Regions from separate parts of the Streptomyces sp. NPDC015346 genome, predicted to be linked through region 4. Evidence: riboswitches for the same ligand, from Rfam matches in the RefSeq annotation. Region 4 holds a riboswitch; each other region holds the start of a gene.
What was found. Region 4 has a riboswitch for cyclic di-AMP ahead of ACF06X_RS13965 (transglycosylase SLT domain-containing protein). Riboswitches for the same ligand answer to the same signal wherever they lie in the genome.
Positions count from the first base shown of each region.

Region 1 (3,553 bases), on a different contig from region 4:
GGCGTAGCCGGCCTGCTTGATGGCCTCGAGGATGAGGTCGAGCGCCTCGCGGTTGGAGCCGAGGTTCGGGGCGAAGCCGCCCTCGTCGCCGAGACCGGTGGACAGGCCCTTGGTCTTCAGGACGGACTTGAGGGTGTGGTAGACCTCGGTGCCCCAGCGCAGGGCCTCGGAGAAGGACTCGGCGCCGATCGGCGCGATCATGAACTCCTGGATGTCCACGTTGGAGTCGGCGTGCGAGCCGCCGTTCAGGATGTTCATCATCGGAACGGGCAGCAGGTGCGCGTTCGGGCCGCCGAGGTAGCGGAAGAGCGGGAGGTCGGAGGCCTCGGAGGCGGCGTGCGCGACGGCGAGGGAGACGCCGAGGATGGCGTTGGCGCCGAGCGAGGCCTTGTTGTCCGTGGCGTCCAGGTCGAACATCGCCTGGTCGATCAGGCGCTGCTCGGTGGCGTCGTAGCCGACGAGCTCCGGGCCGATCTGCTCGATGACGGCGAGAACGGCCTTCTCCACGCCCTTGCCCATGTAGCGGCTCTTGTCTCCGTCACGGAGCTCAATGGCCTCGAACGCTCCGGTGGAGGCACCGGACGGAACGGCAGCACGGCCGGTGCTGCCGTCGTCGAGGCCGACCTCGACCTCGACCGTGGGGTTGCCTCGGGAGTCCAGGATTTCCCGGGCTACGACGACGTCGATGGACGGCACGAGCATCTCCTTCTGGGATGTGACGCTAGATGTGACGAACACTTGTGCAGGGTCGCTTCGGCCTTGCGACAAGAGCCTAACCGGCTCCGGGGCTCCGGTCGGCCGGGCGCCCGCCCGCTGGGACGAAAAAGGACCCAAGGGCATGCGTTTGGGGTCATAGGACCCCAGAACTACTCACCGGTAACAGGGGAAACCCCGGCCCGGCGCGCCACGGGGGAAGGGGCGCGCCGGACCGGGGTGGTCACCGCGGGAGGGTCATCGGACCCCTGGGGGTCCTGGGACCCGTGGGAGCCGCCGGACTCACACGGGCCGCCGGGCTCACTTCAGGTGAAGCTGCTGGCCCGGGTAGATCAGGTCGGCGTCGTCGACGATGTCCTTGTTGAGCTGGAAGAGCTTCTCCCAGCCGCCCTTGACGTCGTGCGCGGCGGCGATCTTGCTCAGGGTGTCGCCGGCGACGACCTTGTACTCGCCGTCGCCCTTCGCGACCTTCTTGCCGGTCGGCGTGGTGACGGTCTTCTTCGGCTCGGCCTTCTTCGCCGCGGCCTTGGGCGCGGTGCGCTGCTCGCTGCGGGTCGTCGGCTGCTCGGCCTTGCGCTCCTGCGGCTGCGGGGCGCTCTGCTGCGGCGCGCTCTCGGCGGCGCCACCGGTGTAGGAGGCGCTGGAGAGGCCCACGCCACAGCTCGGCCAGGCACCCTTGCCCTGGCCGGCGAGGACCTTCTCGGCGATCTCGATCTGCTGCGACTTCGAGGCCTGGTCGGCGGTGGCGGCGTACGCGGTGCCACCGTAGGCGGCCCAGGTGGAGGTCGAGAACTGCAGGCCACCGTAGTAGCCGTTGCCGGTGTTGATGGACCAGTTGCCACCGGACTCGCACTGGGCGACGGCGTCCCACTCGGAGGCGGTCGCGGCCGAGGCGGAGCCTGCGGTCATCAGGGGGGCGGCGACGGCGACGCCGGCGACCCCGGCGAGGGCGACGGCGCGGGCGGCCTTGGAGGGACGGCGGTGTTTGCCCTTGGCGGAAAACAGCATGGGACTTCTCCTCACCGACGCCTACGAGGTGAGCTGTCGGGTTCGGGCGTGAGCTGCCCGGCCGCGCGACTGGCGCGCGGCTTCACCCCAAGCCGATCCGTCGGCCGTCTGTCTGACGGCCGGGGACGGCACTTACCTTGGGTCCCCCGCTCCTGCCTTCGGCGCTGACGCGACGACTGTTCCCATCGGCCGACGGCAGGATTCGGCGTACCGGTCGACGGGGCCCGCGGTGGCGAGCGATGACGACCGTAGACACAGACCTCTCCGAAGTTCAAAGAAGCCCAAGAGGGACATATCGCCCCCACTTGCGTGCCGATAAAGGGTGTTTGCGCAGGTGAGAGGCGACAAGAGCAGACTTTGCGGACGCGGCACGCCAGTTCGGGCGAAGAGACTCATGTCTCACTTCGACAGAACCGGACATAGGGTCCCGAACTACCCCTGCGGCTGGGCCAGTCCGAGCGTCAGATCGAGACTCTGGCCAGGGAGGATGAGGTCCGGATCGACGCCCACCGTCCGGCGGTTGGCGTCGTAGAGGGAGGCCCAGCCTCCGGGCAGCTCGTTCTTCTGAGCGATCTCGGAGAGACTGTCGCCCGGCCTGACGGTGTATTCACCCGAAGTGCCCGCACTGTCCGTGCTGCCCGAATCGCTTGACCCCTCGACGGGAGCCGCGCCGGCTGTCGCCCCGTCAGCCGGCGAGGCGTGACGACCGGTTTCCGGGCTCTTGTCCGTATTGACCGTCTCTTCCGGGGCCGCGTCGCCGCGGTGCTTGCCGGTGCCGGGGGCCGCCGGTGCGGTGGGCGCGGCGGGCGCGGCGGGCGTCGTGCCGGCCGGGGACGGGGTCCCGGTGGCCGGCGTTCCGGTGGGCGTCGAGGCGTCCGGCGTCACGGGCGCGGCGGGCGTCGTCGGCGCGGCGGGTGTCGTCGGCGCGGCCGGCGCGGTCTCGGGCGCCTCGGGCGCGTCGGGAGAGGCGGTGGCCGATCCGGGGGCGGTCGCGAGGCCGGAGGTCCAGTCCGACTCCTCGACCGGGCCCGTGGGCTCGGTCGGCGTGACGGGCGGTCCGGGGTCGACGTCGGGGGCGGCGCCGTCGTTCGTCAGGCCGGCGATGGGGGCGCAGGTGGCCCACTGGGTGGAGCCCGCGGCGAGCGCCTTCTCGGCCACCGCGATCTGCTGGGCGCGGCTGGCGAGGTCCGCGCTGGACGCGTACGCCAGACCGCCGTAGGTCTCCCAGGTCTCCTGCGTGAACTGGAGCCCGCCGTAGAGCCCGTTGCCGAAGTGGGCGCTCCACAGGCCTCCCGATTCGCATTCGGCGACGCGGTCCCACGTGGCGGCGTCGGCGGCCGAGGCGGAACCCGCGCCGAGCAACGGCAGCGCGAGGGCCGATCCGGTCACGCCTGCGGCGACGACGAGGGCGGGGGCCTGGCGGGGTCTGCGGTGTCGACCGTTCCCGGAGCGCATGCGGAGTGCCTTTCGCGTGACTGCTGAGGTGACGGTGAACGTAGCGGCATTCGAACGCTTGTCACAAGTCGATGCAGCGGAGATCACGTAAAAGTCACAGTCTTGACGGCCCGTCAGTCCACGTCAGCTCGCAACTGGGGCAAACTCCACCGGAAGCGTGCGCAATCCGCGCATGATGAGCCCGCCGCGCCACCGCAGATCGGCGGGATCGACCGCGAGTCGCAGGTCCGGCAGACGCGTCAGCAGGGTCGCCAGGGCGATCTGGCCTTCGAGACGGGCGAGCGGGGCGCCGATGCAGTAATGGATGCCGTGCCCGTATCCCAGATGCTGGTTGTCACGGCGGGACAGATCGAGCGTGTCCGGCGCGTCGAACCGC
Region 1 covers NZ_JBIBTW010000006.1:89,823-93,375, forward strand. The annotation lists gene eno (phosphopyruvate hydratase) at 1-696, opposite strand, end outside; gene ACF06X_RS22805 (transglycosylase family protein) at 1,015-1,722, opposite strand; cyclic di-AMP (ydaO/yuaA leader) riboswitch at 1,726-1,896, opposite strand; gene ACF06X_RS22810 (transglycosylase family protein) at 2,155-3,177, opposite strand; gene ACF06X_RS22815 (cytochrome P450) at 3,301-3,553, opposite strand, start outside.
Region 1: it holds a riboswitch for cyclic di-AMP, as region 4 does, so the genes downstream of both, ACF06X_RS22805 (transglycosylase family protein) here and ACF06X_RS13965 (transglycosylase SLT domain-containing protein) in region 4, are expected to answer to the same signal.

Region 2 (3,553 bases), on a different contig from region 4:
GGTGCGCTGGACAACGGCCTGACCGTGCTGCGCTGCCACCGCCCCGGCCAGAAGGTGGTGGCCGTCGAGATCATCCTCGACGCCCCGCTGGACGCCGAGCCGGCCGGTCTGGACGGCGTGGCCACGATCATGGCCCGCGCCCTCTCCGAGGGGACGGACAAGCACACGGCGGAGGAGTTCGCCGCCGAGCTGGAGCGCTGCGGCGCGACGCTCGACGCGCACGCCGACCACCCGGGCGTACGGGTCTCCCTGGAGGTCCCCGTCTCCCGGCTGCCCAAGGCCCTCGGTCTGGTCTCCGAGGCGCTGATCGCGCCGGCCTTCGTGGAGACCGAGATCGAGCGCCTGGTGCGCAACCGGCTCGACGAGATCCCGCACGAGACGGCCAACCCGGCCCGCCGGGCGGCCAAGCAGCTCTCCAAGGAGCTCTTCCCGGCCGACTCGCGCATGTCCCGGCCCCGCCAGGGCACCGAGGAGACCGTCGCCGCGATCGACGCGGCCGCGGTCCGCGCCTTCTACGAGGGATACGTCCGGCCCGCCACGGCCACCGCCGTCATCGTGGGCGATCTGACCGACGTGGACCTGGACAAGGTCCTCGCCGAGACGCTGGGCGCCTGGACCGGGGACACGGCGGAGCCTCGTCCGGTCCCCCCGATCACGGCCGACGACACCGGCCGTGTGGTCGTCGTGGACCGCCCGGGCGCCGTCCAGACGCAGCTGCTGATCGGCCGCGTCGGCGCCGACCGGCACGACCGCGTCTGGCCGGCCCAGGTCCTCGGCACGTACTGCCTCGGCGGCACCCTCACCTCCCGCCTGGACCGCGTCCTGCGGGAGGAGAAGGGCTACACCTACGGTGTGCGGGCGTTCGGGCAGGTGCTCCGCTCCGACGGCAAGGGCAACGGCGCCTCGATGCTCGCCATCAGCGGCTCCGTCGACACGCCCAACACCGGGCCGGCCCTCGACGACCTGTGGAAGGTGCTGCGCACCCTCGCGGCGGAGGGCCTGACGGACGCCGAGCGTGATGTGGCCGTGCAGAACCTGGTGGGCGTTGCCCCGCTGAAGTACGAGACCGCGGCCTCCGTCGCGGGGACGCTCGCCGACCAGGTCGAGCAGCACCTTCCGGACGATTTCCAGGCGCAGTTGTACGCGCGCCTTGCGGAGACCGGCACGGTGGAGGCGACGGCGGCCGTCGTCAACGCCTTCCCGGTGGACCGTCTGGTCACCGTGCTCGTCGGTGACGCGGCGCAGATCGAGGAGCCGGTGCGCGCCCTCGGCATCGGCGAAGTGACGGTTGTCCCCGGCTGATCGAGGCTCCCGAACCTCACCTGGAGGACCCCGACGTCAGGGTACGTCGGGGTCCTCGCCGTTTGTCCGGATTGAGGCGGAGGGTGGCTGTCTGCCCTGTGGCATGTCTTACAAATATCCGTGTCTGTTTGGTGATTGAAAGACGGTCCGCTTAGCGTCGGTCCGGCTGTTCGCCAGTTGCACCCGCCGCACCCGCGGCATCGGACAGTCATCGCCGAGTCCCCGTCAGGCGCGAGCCTGGGGAGCCGGGGACCCACACCAAGTCCCTGGGGTGAATCGGACGCCTTCGCACCCGTGCGGAGGGGCCCGTAGGAGACCTTCCTGCTCCGAACCCGTCAGCTAACCCGGTAGGCGAGAAGGAAGGAAAGGATCAGCCACTACATGGCGTTCACCCGTGCCACCGGGAAGCATCGTGGTCCGAGCCGTCTGTCGCGCCGAGGCGCGGGCATCGCCGGCGTCGCGACCCTCGCCACCACCGGCGTCATCGGAACCCTCGCCTCCCCGGCGTTCGCCGCCGACGCGGACACCCGCTCCGTCGAGGACACCGGCCTGACCCAGGTCGTCGCCGCCGACGCCCTCGCCGACACGATCGACGCCCAGGCCGCCGCGCAGGAGCGCGAGGCCGCCGAGGCGGAGGCCCGGGCGAAGGCCGAGGCCGCGCGGAAGGCCGAGGCCAAGCGCAAGGCCGAGGCCCGCGCCAAGGAGATCCGCGAGGCCAAGGAGCGCGCCGCCCGCGAGGCCGAGCGCAAGCGCCTGAACTCCTTCCAGCTTCCCGTGGCCGGCTCGTACGTCACCACGGGCTACCAGACCGGCGGCTCGCTCTGGTCCTCCGGCAGCCACTCCGGCGTCGACTTCCACGCCGCCTACGGCAGCACGGTCGTCTCGGTCGGCACCGGCACCGTCGTCGAGGCCGGCTGGGGCGGCGCGTACGGCAACAACGTCGTCATCCGGATGCACGACGGCACCTACACCCAGTACGGCCACCTGTCGGCCGTCACCGTCTCGGTCGGCCAGTCCGTCACGCCGGGCCAGCAAATAGGCATCTCCGGCTCCACCGGCAACTCGACCGGCCCGCACCTCCACTTCGAGGCCCGCACGAGCGCCGAGTACGGCTCCGACATCAACCCGGTCGCGTACCTGCGCGCCCGCGGCGTGAACGTCTGACCCGCCCGTCCCCCACGCGCACGTCATACACGCACACGTCATACACGCACACGTCAGAAAAGCCCCGGCTCGTACAGAGCCGGGGCTTTTCGCTGGCCAAAAGATATCCATGGATCACCGGTAACCATCGGAAATTCCGCCCTGCTGCAATAGAGTCACCGAAGAGTCGACGAACAGACGTCAACGGACGTCGAGCGGACATCAATCGGATGGGTTTCGCGCGGATCAAGGCGGAGGTCGAACATGCGCATTCCCGCGCACTCGGTATGCACGGCGATCCGGGACGACATCGTCTCCGGTGTCCTTGAGCCCGGCAGCCGGCTGACGGAGGAGCAGCTGGCCCGCCGTTACGGAGTCTCCCGCGTCCCGGTCCGCGAGGCGCTGCGCACCCTGGAGTCCGAGGGCTTCGTGACCACCCGCCGCCACGCGGGGGCCCAGGTCGCCGAGCCCACCGAGCAGGAGGCGGCGGACCTGCTGGACGTACGGGCGCTCCTGGAGCCGCTCGGGGCCGCCCGCGCCGCCCAGCGGCGGACCGAGGCCCATCTCAAGGTGCTGCGGGGCCTGGTCAGGCTGGGGCAGGAGCGGGCACGGCGTGGGCAGGGCGAGGATCTGCGGTCACTGGGCGGCTGGTTCCACGAGACGCTCGCCCAGGCCTCCGGCAGCCCGGCGCTCACCGCGCTGCTCACCCAGCTGCGTCACAAGATCGCCTGGATGTACGCGGTCGAGCCCGCCGCCCAGCCCGTGGAGGCATGGGCCGAGCACGGGGCGATCGTGGACGCCGTGGCGCGCGGCGACGCCGAGAGGGCGCGCGCGCTGACCGCGCTGCACGCCGAGCGCTCCCTGGCTCTCCATCGGCTCAAGCGGCCGGAGCGGGGACGTGTGAGGGTTTCGCAACATGTCGTAAACACCGCGGGTGTCCGGAATTAACGACGGGGCCGTATACAAAGAGGGGTTATTCGGCGGGCGGAGGCGTGCTGCCCGGAAATTAGGGCTGCCCGGAAATTAGGGCTGCCTGGAATTCACGCTGCCTGGAATTCACGCTGCCTGGAATTCGCGTTCTCCGGATTGGGCGTCCGAGGGGTCCCGG
Region 2 covers NZ_JBIBTW010000002.1:984,503-988,055, reverse strand. The annotation lists gene ACF06X_RS10405 (M16 family metallopeptidase) at 1-1,302, shown strand, start outside; cyclic di-AMP (ydaO/yuaA leader) riboswitch at 1,505-1,671, shown strand; gene ACF06X_RS10400 (M23 family metallopeptidase) at 1,684-2,466, shown strand; gene ACF06X_RS10395 (GntR family transcriptional regulator) at 2,710-3,393, shown strand.
Region 2: it holds a riboswitch for cyclic di-AMP, as region 4 does, so the genes downstream of both, ACF06X_RS10400 (M23 family metallopeptidase) here and ACF06X_RS13965 (transglycosylase SLT domain-containing protein) in region 4, are expected to answer to the same signal.

Region 3 (3,553 bases), on a different contig from region 4:
GGTTCCTACCGCGCCGCGCTCGGCCCGCGCGCCTGCCCGCTGGCCGTCTGCGACTGCCACATCGGCTACGTCCACCTGGAGACGCTGCCGCTGTACGACGTGTTCGCGGGCGGGGTGCTCGAACGGATCCCGGCGGCGGTCGCCCCCACCGCCGGAACCACCACGGGAACCACCGCCCGAGCCGCTACAGGGGCATGAGGTCCGGGCGCTTGGCCGCCACGTGGTCGCCGGAGCTCTCACCCCGCAGCCGCCGCCCGATCCACGGCACCAGGTACTCCCTGGCCCACTGGATGTCGTCGCGGCGGACCTCGAGCGGGCCGCGCGGCGGCAGCGGCGGCCAGGCCTGGTCCGGGTCGGCCGGTACCTCGATGCCGAGGACCTGGGCGGCGCGCAGCGCGACCCGGGTGTGGCCCTCGGGCGACAGGTGCAGCCGGTCGGCGTCCCAAGCCCGCCTGTCCTGGACGGACTTGAGCGACCACAGGTCCAGGACCGGACAGCCGTAGCGGTCGGCGATGGCGCGGACGTGGGCCGTGTAGGTGGCGATCTTGCCGCGCAGGTGCCGGAGGACGGGAACGTCACGGGTGTCGAAGCCGGTCGTCACCATGACCGTGCCCACGGCGGACGTCAGCTCGGCGACGGCGCGCTCGAAGCGCTCGGCGACGTCGTCGGGGTCACTGCCGGGGCGGATGATGTCGTTGCCGCCCGCGCAGAAGGACACCAGATCGGGGGCGAGTTGCTTCGCCCTCGGCACCTGCTCGGCCACGATCTGGTCCAGGAGGCGGCCGCGTACGGCCAGGTTGGCGTAACGGAACGCGTCGGGCTCGGGCAGTCGGTCGGCCAGCAGGACCGCGAAGCGATCCGCCCAGCCGACGTATCTCCCGTCGGGCCCGGGGTCTCCGACGCCCTCGGTGAAGCTGTCACCGATCGCCGCGTACGACCCGAATACGTGCGTGTCTCTTGATCTCGAATCGTCTGCCACGGGAACACATCTTTCCCTTACGGGTGTGACCTACGCGACCGTAAGGAGGGGTTGACGGCGGGTGAGATACGCCACCGGTCAAGATTGCCCAAAGCCGGAATACGCCGAGGCCCGGCACGCGGGTGCCGGGCCTCTCTGGCGTATGTGGATCAGACGCCGACGCCGTGCTGGCGCAGGTAGGCCAGCGGGTCGATGTCGGAGCCGTAGCTCGGCCCGGTGCGCATTTCGAAGTGCAGGTGCGGACCGCTGGAGTTGCCGGTCGAGCCGGACAGGCCGATCTGGTCGCCACCGCTGACGCTCTGGCCGGCGGAGACGGAGAGGGAGGAGAGGTGCGCGTACTGCGAGTACGTGCCGTCCGCGTGCTGGATGACGACCTCGTTGCCGTACGAGCCGCTCCAGCCGGCGGAGTGGACGGTGCCCGGGCCGACGGCCTTCACGGAGGTGCCGGAGGAGGCCATGAAGTCGACACCGGTGTGGTAGCCGGAGGACCACATGGAGCCGGAGGCGCGGTACGGCGTGGAGACGCCGCCGGAGACCGGGGCGACCCAGCCGGAGGACGCGGCCTGCGCGGGGGCGGCCGGGGCCGCCGGGGCGGACTCCACCGTGGTGCGCTCGGTGGAGCGCGAGCTGCGCGACTCGGCCGAACCGGAGGAGGACTTCTCCGTCTTGGGCGCGGCCTTGGGGGCCGCCTTCGGCGCGGCCTTCGGCGCGGCGGCCTTGGGCGCGGACGCCTTGGCCGGCGACTTGGCGCCGAGGGTGAGCTTCATGCCCGGCAGGATCAGCGACGGGTTCTCGCCCACGACCTCGCGGTTGTCGGCGTAGAGCTTCTTCCAGCCGCCGGCCAGGTGGTGCTCGGCGGCGATCTTGGACAGGTAGTCGCCGGCGACGACGGAGTACGTGGTGGGCTTGGCCTTGGCGGCGGGCGCGGCCGGGGCCTTGGCCGGAGCGGCGACGGCGGCGACGGCCTGCTGGGGCGTCACGGCGGGAGCGGCCTTCTCCGCGGCGTGGGCGCCGGTGGCGCCGAGGAGCGGGAGGGCGACGACGGCGCCGCCGGTACCGGCGGCGACGAATCCGCGAGTGAGCGGGTTGACCTTCGGGCGGCGGTGCTTACCCTTTGCGGGCATGACGAATTCCTCTCCGTCGCCTACGAGGTGAGCTGTCGGGTGCGGACTGGAGATGTCCGGCCGCGTTTTCACGCGACTTGACCCCAAGCCGTCCGGAAACGACCGGAACGGCGTACTACCTGGGTCCCCCGCTCCTGCCGTACGTGGGGTGGGTGCGGATTCCGGACGGTGGCAGGATTCGGCGGTCCGACCGGATTGACGGTGACCGTAGACGAGTGGGGTCGGCGCGAACAAGCCGTCGGATTCGTCTCGCATTCTCCGGCTTGGAATTCGCCCGGAATTCCGGTCACCCTCCGTCGATGACGGAACCTGGATCTCCTTTTCGCGCAGGGGAATTGCCCGGGACGATCAGGCACGTTCCGTCACAGTTATGACGCTGCTCACGCGCCGGAGACCATCTCCCCTGCAATCAGGGCGCGTTATCTCTAATGTCCCAATTCGGACAGACAGCTCATTCCCGCCCGAGGGGTGTGCCGAGGGAAGCCGACCCGGGATGATTGCCCGAGGAACCGATCTCGTATCGTCGAACATCCTCACAACACTCAGGAGCACTCGTGACGCAGCAGCTGCCGCAGGTCCCGTCGACCGAGCCCGAGCTGAGCGGGGTACGCAACTTCCGGGACGTGGGCGGCCTGCCGACCGTGGACGGCAGGTCGGTGCGGTTCGGGCGGCTCTTCCGCAGCGGCCACCTGGCGCACGCCACCGAGGAGGACGCGGCGTTCCTCGCCGGCCTGGGGCTGCACACCATCTTCGACTTCCGCAACCAGGCGGACCGGAAGGTCGAGGGGCCCGATGTCGAGCTTCCGGGTGTACGAAATGTGAACATACCGCTCAACGACCCGGCCGACGGCAAGGAGTTCTGGAAGCTGGTGAGCACCGGCAACATCGAGCAGCTCCGCTCGGTGCTCGCCGACGGCAAGGCGGCGGCCCGAATGTCCGATTCATACCGGAAGATGATTGCCGAGCGGACGGCGGAGCACAGCCGCGTCCTGCACGCGATGGCCGAGGACAGCGTCCCCGCCCTCATGCACTGCGCGGCCGGCAAGGACCGGGCGGGCCTCTCCATAGCCATCTCGCTGCTCGCGGTGGGGGTCGAGCGCGAGGCCATCGAGGCCGACTACGTGAAGTCGAACGACCCGCACCGCCGCTACAAGGTGCGCCGCAGCTCCACGGCCGCCGACGCCCTGTCGCCCGAGGTGATGGAGCTGCTCAGCCCGCTCTTCGACGCGCGCCTGGAGTACTTGCGGGCGGCGTTCGAGACGATCGAGCAGAACTGGGGCACGGTCGAGAGCTACCTCTCGGACGGCCTGAAGCTCTCCCCCGCGACGCGCGAGCGGCTGCGCGAGCGCCTCGTCACCGAGGCGTAGCCCACGCAGCCCGGCCCGCTAGTGGTTCTGGCCGCCGAGCATGAAGAGCAGGTAGAGGAAGCCGGCGAAGAGGTGGCCGGCCA
Region 3 covers NZ_JBIBTW010000002.1:415,768-419,320, forward strand. The annotation lists gene ACF06X_RS07845 (STM4011 family radical SAM protein) at 1-198, shown strand, start outside; gene ACF06X_RS07850 (SGNH/GDSL hydrolase family protein) at 185-979, opposite strand; gene ACF06X_RS07855 (peptidoglycan DD-metalloendopeptidase family protein) at 1,129-2,103, opposite strand; cyclic di-AMP (ydaO/yuaA leader) riboswitch at 2,108-2,297, opposite strand; gene ACF06X_RS07860 (tyrosine-protein phosphatase) at 2,658-3,470, shown strand; gene ACF06X_RS07865 (DUF6126 family protein) at 3,489-3,553, opposite strand, start outside.
Region 3: it holds a riboswitch for cyclic di-AMP, as region 4 does, so the genes downstream of both, ACF06X_RS07855 (peptidoglycan DD-metalloendopeptidase family protein) here and ACF06X_RS13965 (transglycosylase SLT domain-containing protein) in region 4, are expected to answer to the same signal.

Region 4 (3,553 bases):
CCTCCCCACGGTGGCCCCCGACGGCACACTCCAGGAGGTACGCATCATTCCGCTGCACGCCCGGCGCATGAGGCTGGAGCACGCCTCCCGCCGGGACACGCGGTGGCTGCACGACGTTCTCAGCCGGACCAGCCGGCCCTACGGCGCGCACGTGGACCTCGACGAGGACGGCACCCTCGTCGCCTCGCCCACCTAGCGGACGACACCACCCGGGCCCGACGGCGCGCCCCTCGCGGAGCCAAGGAGACGAGCGGGACATGTACTTCACCGATCGCACGGACGCCGGACGGCAGCTCGCCGCCCGCCTGGAACATCTCAAGGACCAGGACGTGGTGGTCCTCGGACTGCCCCGCGGAGGGGTGCCGGTGGCCGAACAGGTCGCCCGCAGCCTCGGCGCGCCCCTGGACATCTGTCTCGTACGCAAGCTGGGCGTGCCCTACCAGCCCGAGCTGGCCATGGGCGCCATCGGCGAGGACGGCGTACGGGTCCTCAACGAGCGGGTCCTGCGGGAGACGGGGGTCTCCGACCGCGATGTCGACGCCGTCGAGGAGCGGGAGCGGGGGGTGCTGCTTGAGCGCGTCCAGCGCTATCGCGGGGCGCGGCGACCGGTCCCGCTCGACGGCCGCACGGCCGTGGTGGTGGACGACGGCCTGGCCACGGGGTCGACGGCGCTCGCCGCCTGCCGGGTGGTCCGCGCCCGGGGGGCCGCGCGGATCGTGCTCGCGGTGCCGGTCGCGCCCCACGGCTGGCCGGCCCGGCTCGGCGGGGAGGTGGACGAGGCCGTCGCCGTGCGGGAGCCGGAGTTCTTCTACGCGATCGGCCAGTTCTACGCGGACTTCTCGCAGACCCCGGACGAGGAGGTCATCGCCTGCCTGGAGCGCGGCCACGCGGCGGACGACAAGGCCGCGCACGACGAGGCCGCGCGCCGAGCCGGCGAGGACCCGCGGAGGTGAACTCCACGGGTCCTCGCCGACGGGTCAGGAGGTGGGGGCGTCCTAGTAGGGCCCGTTGACGTTGTCGATGGAGCCGTACCGGTCCGCGGCGTAGTTGCACGCGGCGGTGATGTTGGCGACCGGGTCGAAGAGGTCCATCGAGGTGCCGGGCACGTGGTAGGCGAGGAAGGTCGGCTCGATGACCTGGAGGAGACCCTTCGAGGGGGTGCCCTTGACGGCGTTGGAGTCCCAGAGGTTGATGGCCTGCGGGTTGCCGGACGACTCGCGCATGATGTTGCGGTGGATGCCCTCGTACGAACCGGGGATGCCGTACCGCGCCATGACGTCCAGCGACTCCCGGATCCAGCCGTCGAGGTCGTTGCTGTAGCTCTTCGCGGCCGCCGGGGCCGCGGCCGGAGCCGGGGCCGCCGGGGCGGTCCGCTCCTGCGAGCGGCTGGCCCGGTCGCCGGCGGTGCCGGTGTCCTTCGCCGGCTTGGCCTTCGGCTTCGGCTTCGCGGCGGGCTTCGGCTTCGCCTGCGGGGCGGTGCCGGTCAGCGGGCGGATCGTCAGTTCGAGACCGGGGTGGATAAGTGACGGGTTGTCACCGACGACACTTCGATTGGTCCGGTACAGAGCCTTCCAGCCGCCCCGCACACGCTGTTCCTGAGCGATCGCCGAAAGCGAGTCGCCGGATACGACCGTGTACGTCTTGCGCACCGATTCCTTTCCGGCGGGAATTGCATTCTTGATCTTTTCCACCGAGTTGACGACGGTCTTCTCGGTGGCGACCGCGGGGGCCGTCGCGGGCGCGGCGTGGGCGGCGGCCGTGGCGACCAGGGGCAGCGCGAGGGCGGCGCCACCCGTGCTCGCCAGGGCGATGCCGCGGCTGAGCGGACGGAGACGGGTCTTGGGGCGCCGGTGCTTACCGTGAGCGGGCATGTTGGGATTCCTCTCCGGCGCCTGCGGGGTGAGCTGTCGGGTTCGGGCTGGAGATGCCCGGCCGCACACGTGCGGCTTCACCCCGAGCCGGTCCGGAAATCCGGACCGGCGAAATACCTGGGTCCCCCGCTCCTGCCGACGGGTGTAATGATCGGGTTTTCGGACGGTGGCAGGATTCGGCGATCCGTCCGAATGGAGGTGACCGTAGGCGAGAAATACCGGCGGAAACAAGACGCGGCGAGTCTCCGTTATTTCCGCCCCTGGTTTCCTCGACTCCGAACTTCCTTGACGCGCAAGGGGGTGCGGTCGGGTGACGACCCGGGATTTCCCTGAGGGTGATTCATGTCACCGGCAGGGAATATCGGTCATCGCCATGCATCAGCCCTGATAGGCGATATCGAAGCAGAAGGAGGGAAAGGGTGCTTCTGTCCGATTCGGGAGTTCATGCCCTGGTTGGGCGTACGTCCTGGCGAGGGCCGCGCGGCCGGCCCACCGTCCCGGCGCTCCCGCGCGGGCCGGCCGGCACCGTACGGGAGTCGTCCCGCGCCCACAGGGACCGTACGTGGCTGAGGTGGCGGACCATGCAGGCCTCGGCGCCCATCGCGTCGCCGGCCAGCATGAGGTCGAGCAGCTCCAGGTGCTCCTCGGCGGAGGGCAGCAGCTCGCCCCGCTCGTCCAGCGCGGTCAGGCCGTAGAGCCGGGAGCGCTTGCGCAGATCGCCGACGGTCTCGACCAGGCGCTCGTTGCCGGAGAGGCCGAGCAGCGTGAGGTGGAAGCGCCGGTCGGATTCGAGGTAGCCGATGAGGTCGTGGGCGCGGGCCGCCGCCACGATGTCCTCGGCGATCGGGCGCAGCGCGCGCAGCTCCGCGCGGTCCGCCGTGAGCGTGACCCGGCCCACCGTCGGCACCTCGATGAGCAGCCGGATGTCCGTGTACTGGTCGAGGTCGCGTTCGTCGACCTCGGTGACCCGGAAACCCTTGTTGCGCACCGGCTCGACCAGGCCCTCGCGGGCGAGGTCGAGCATGGCCTCGCGGACCGGCGTCGCGGAGATCCCGAAGTCCTCGGCCAGACCGGGCGCCGAGTACACCTCCCCGGGCTTCAGCTCGCCGGAGATCAGCGCGGCCCGCAGGGCGTGGGCCACCTGGTCGCGCAGCCGCTCGCGGGTGGTGATGAGGTGACTCTGCTTCAGGTGGCCCATGTGCCGTTCTCCGACTTCCGCTTGTCACGCCGCCCGGCTGTCGCGGGAAGGCGCCGCCGCACCAGCGTACAATTTCACGTTTTCACGGCGGGAGACAGTGTCGGGACGTACGGCGGGAGGCCGTCACAGCAGGAACCCGGCGGGGAACGGGTCGTCAGGGTCCAGGAAGTACTGCGCCGTACCGGTGATCCACGCCCGGCCGGTGATGGCCGGCACCACGGCCGGTACCTCGCCCACCTCGGTCTCGCCGACCAGCCGGCCGGTGAAGCGGGTGCCGATGAACGACTCGTTGACGAAGTCCTGGTGCAGCGGAAGCCGTCCCCGCGCGTGCAGTTGCGCCATCCTGGCCGACGTCCCGGTGCCGCACGGAGAGCGGTCGAACCAGCCGGGGTGGATGGCCATGGCGTGCCGCGAGTGGCGCGCGTCCGAGCCGGGCGCGGTGAGATGGACGTGTTTGACGCCGCCGATCTCCGGCCGGTCCGGG
Region 4 covers NZ_JBIBTW010000003.1:699,474-703,026, forward strand. The annotation lists gene ACF06X_RS13955 (CapA family protein) at 1-196, shown strand, start outside; partial or broken gene ACF06X_RS13960 (phosphoribosyltransferase) at 258-890, shown strand; gene ACF06X_RS13965 (transglycosylase SLT domain-containing protein) at 996-1,871, opposite strand; cyclic di-AMP (ydaO/yuaA leader) riboswitch at 1,877-2,063, opposite strand; gene ACF06X_RS13970 (GntR family transcriptional regulator) at 2,314-3,069, opposite strand; gene ACF06X_RS13975 (proline racemase family protein) at 3,193-3,553, opposite strand, start outside.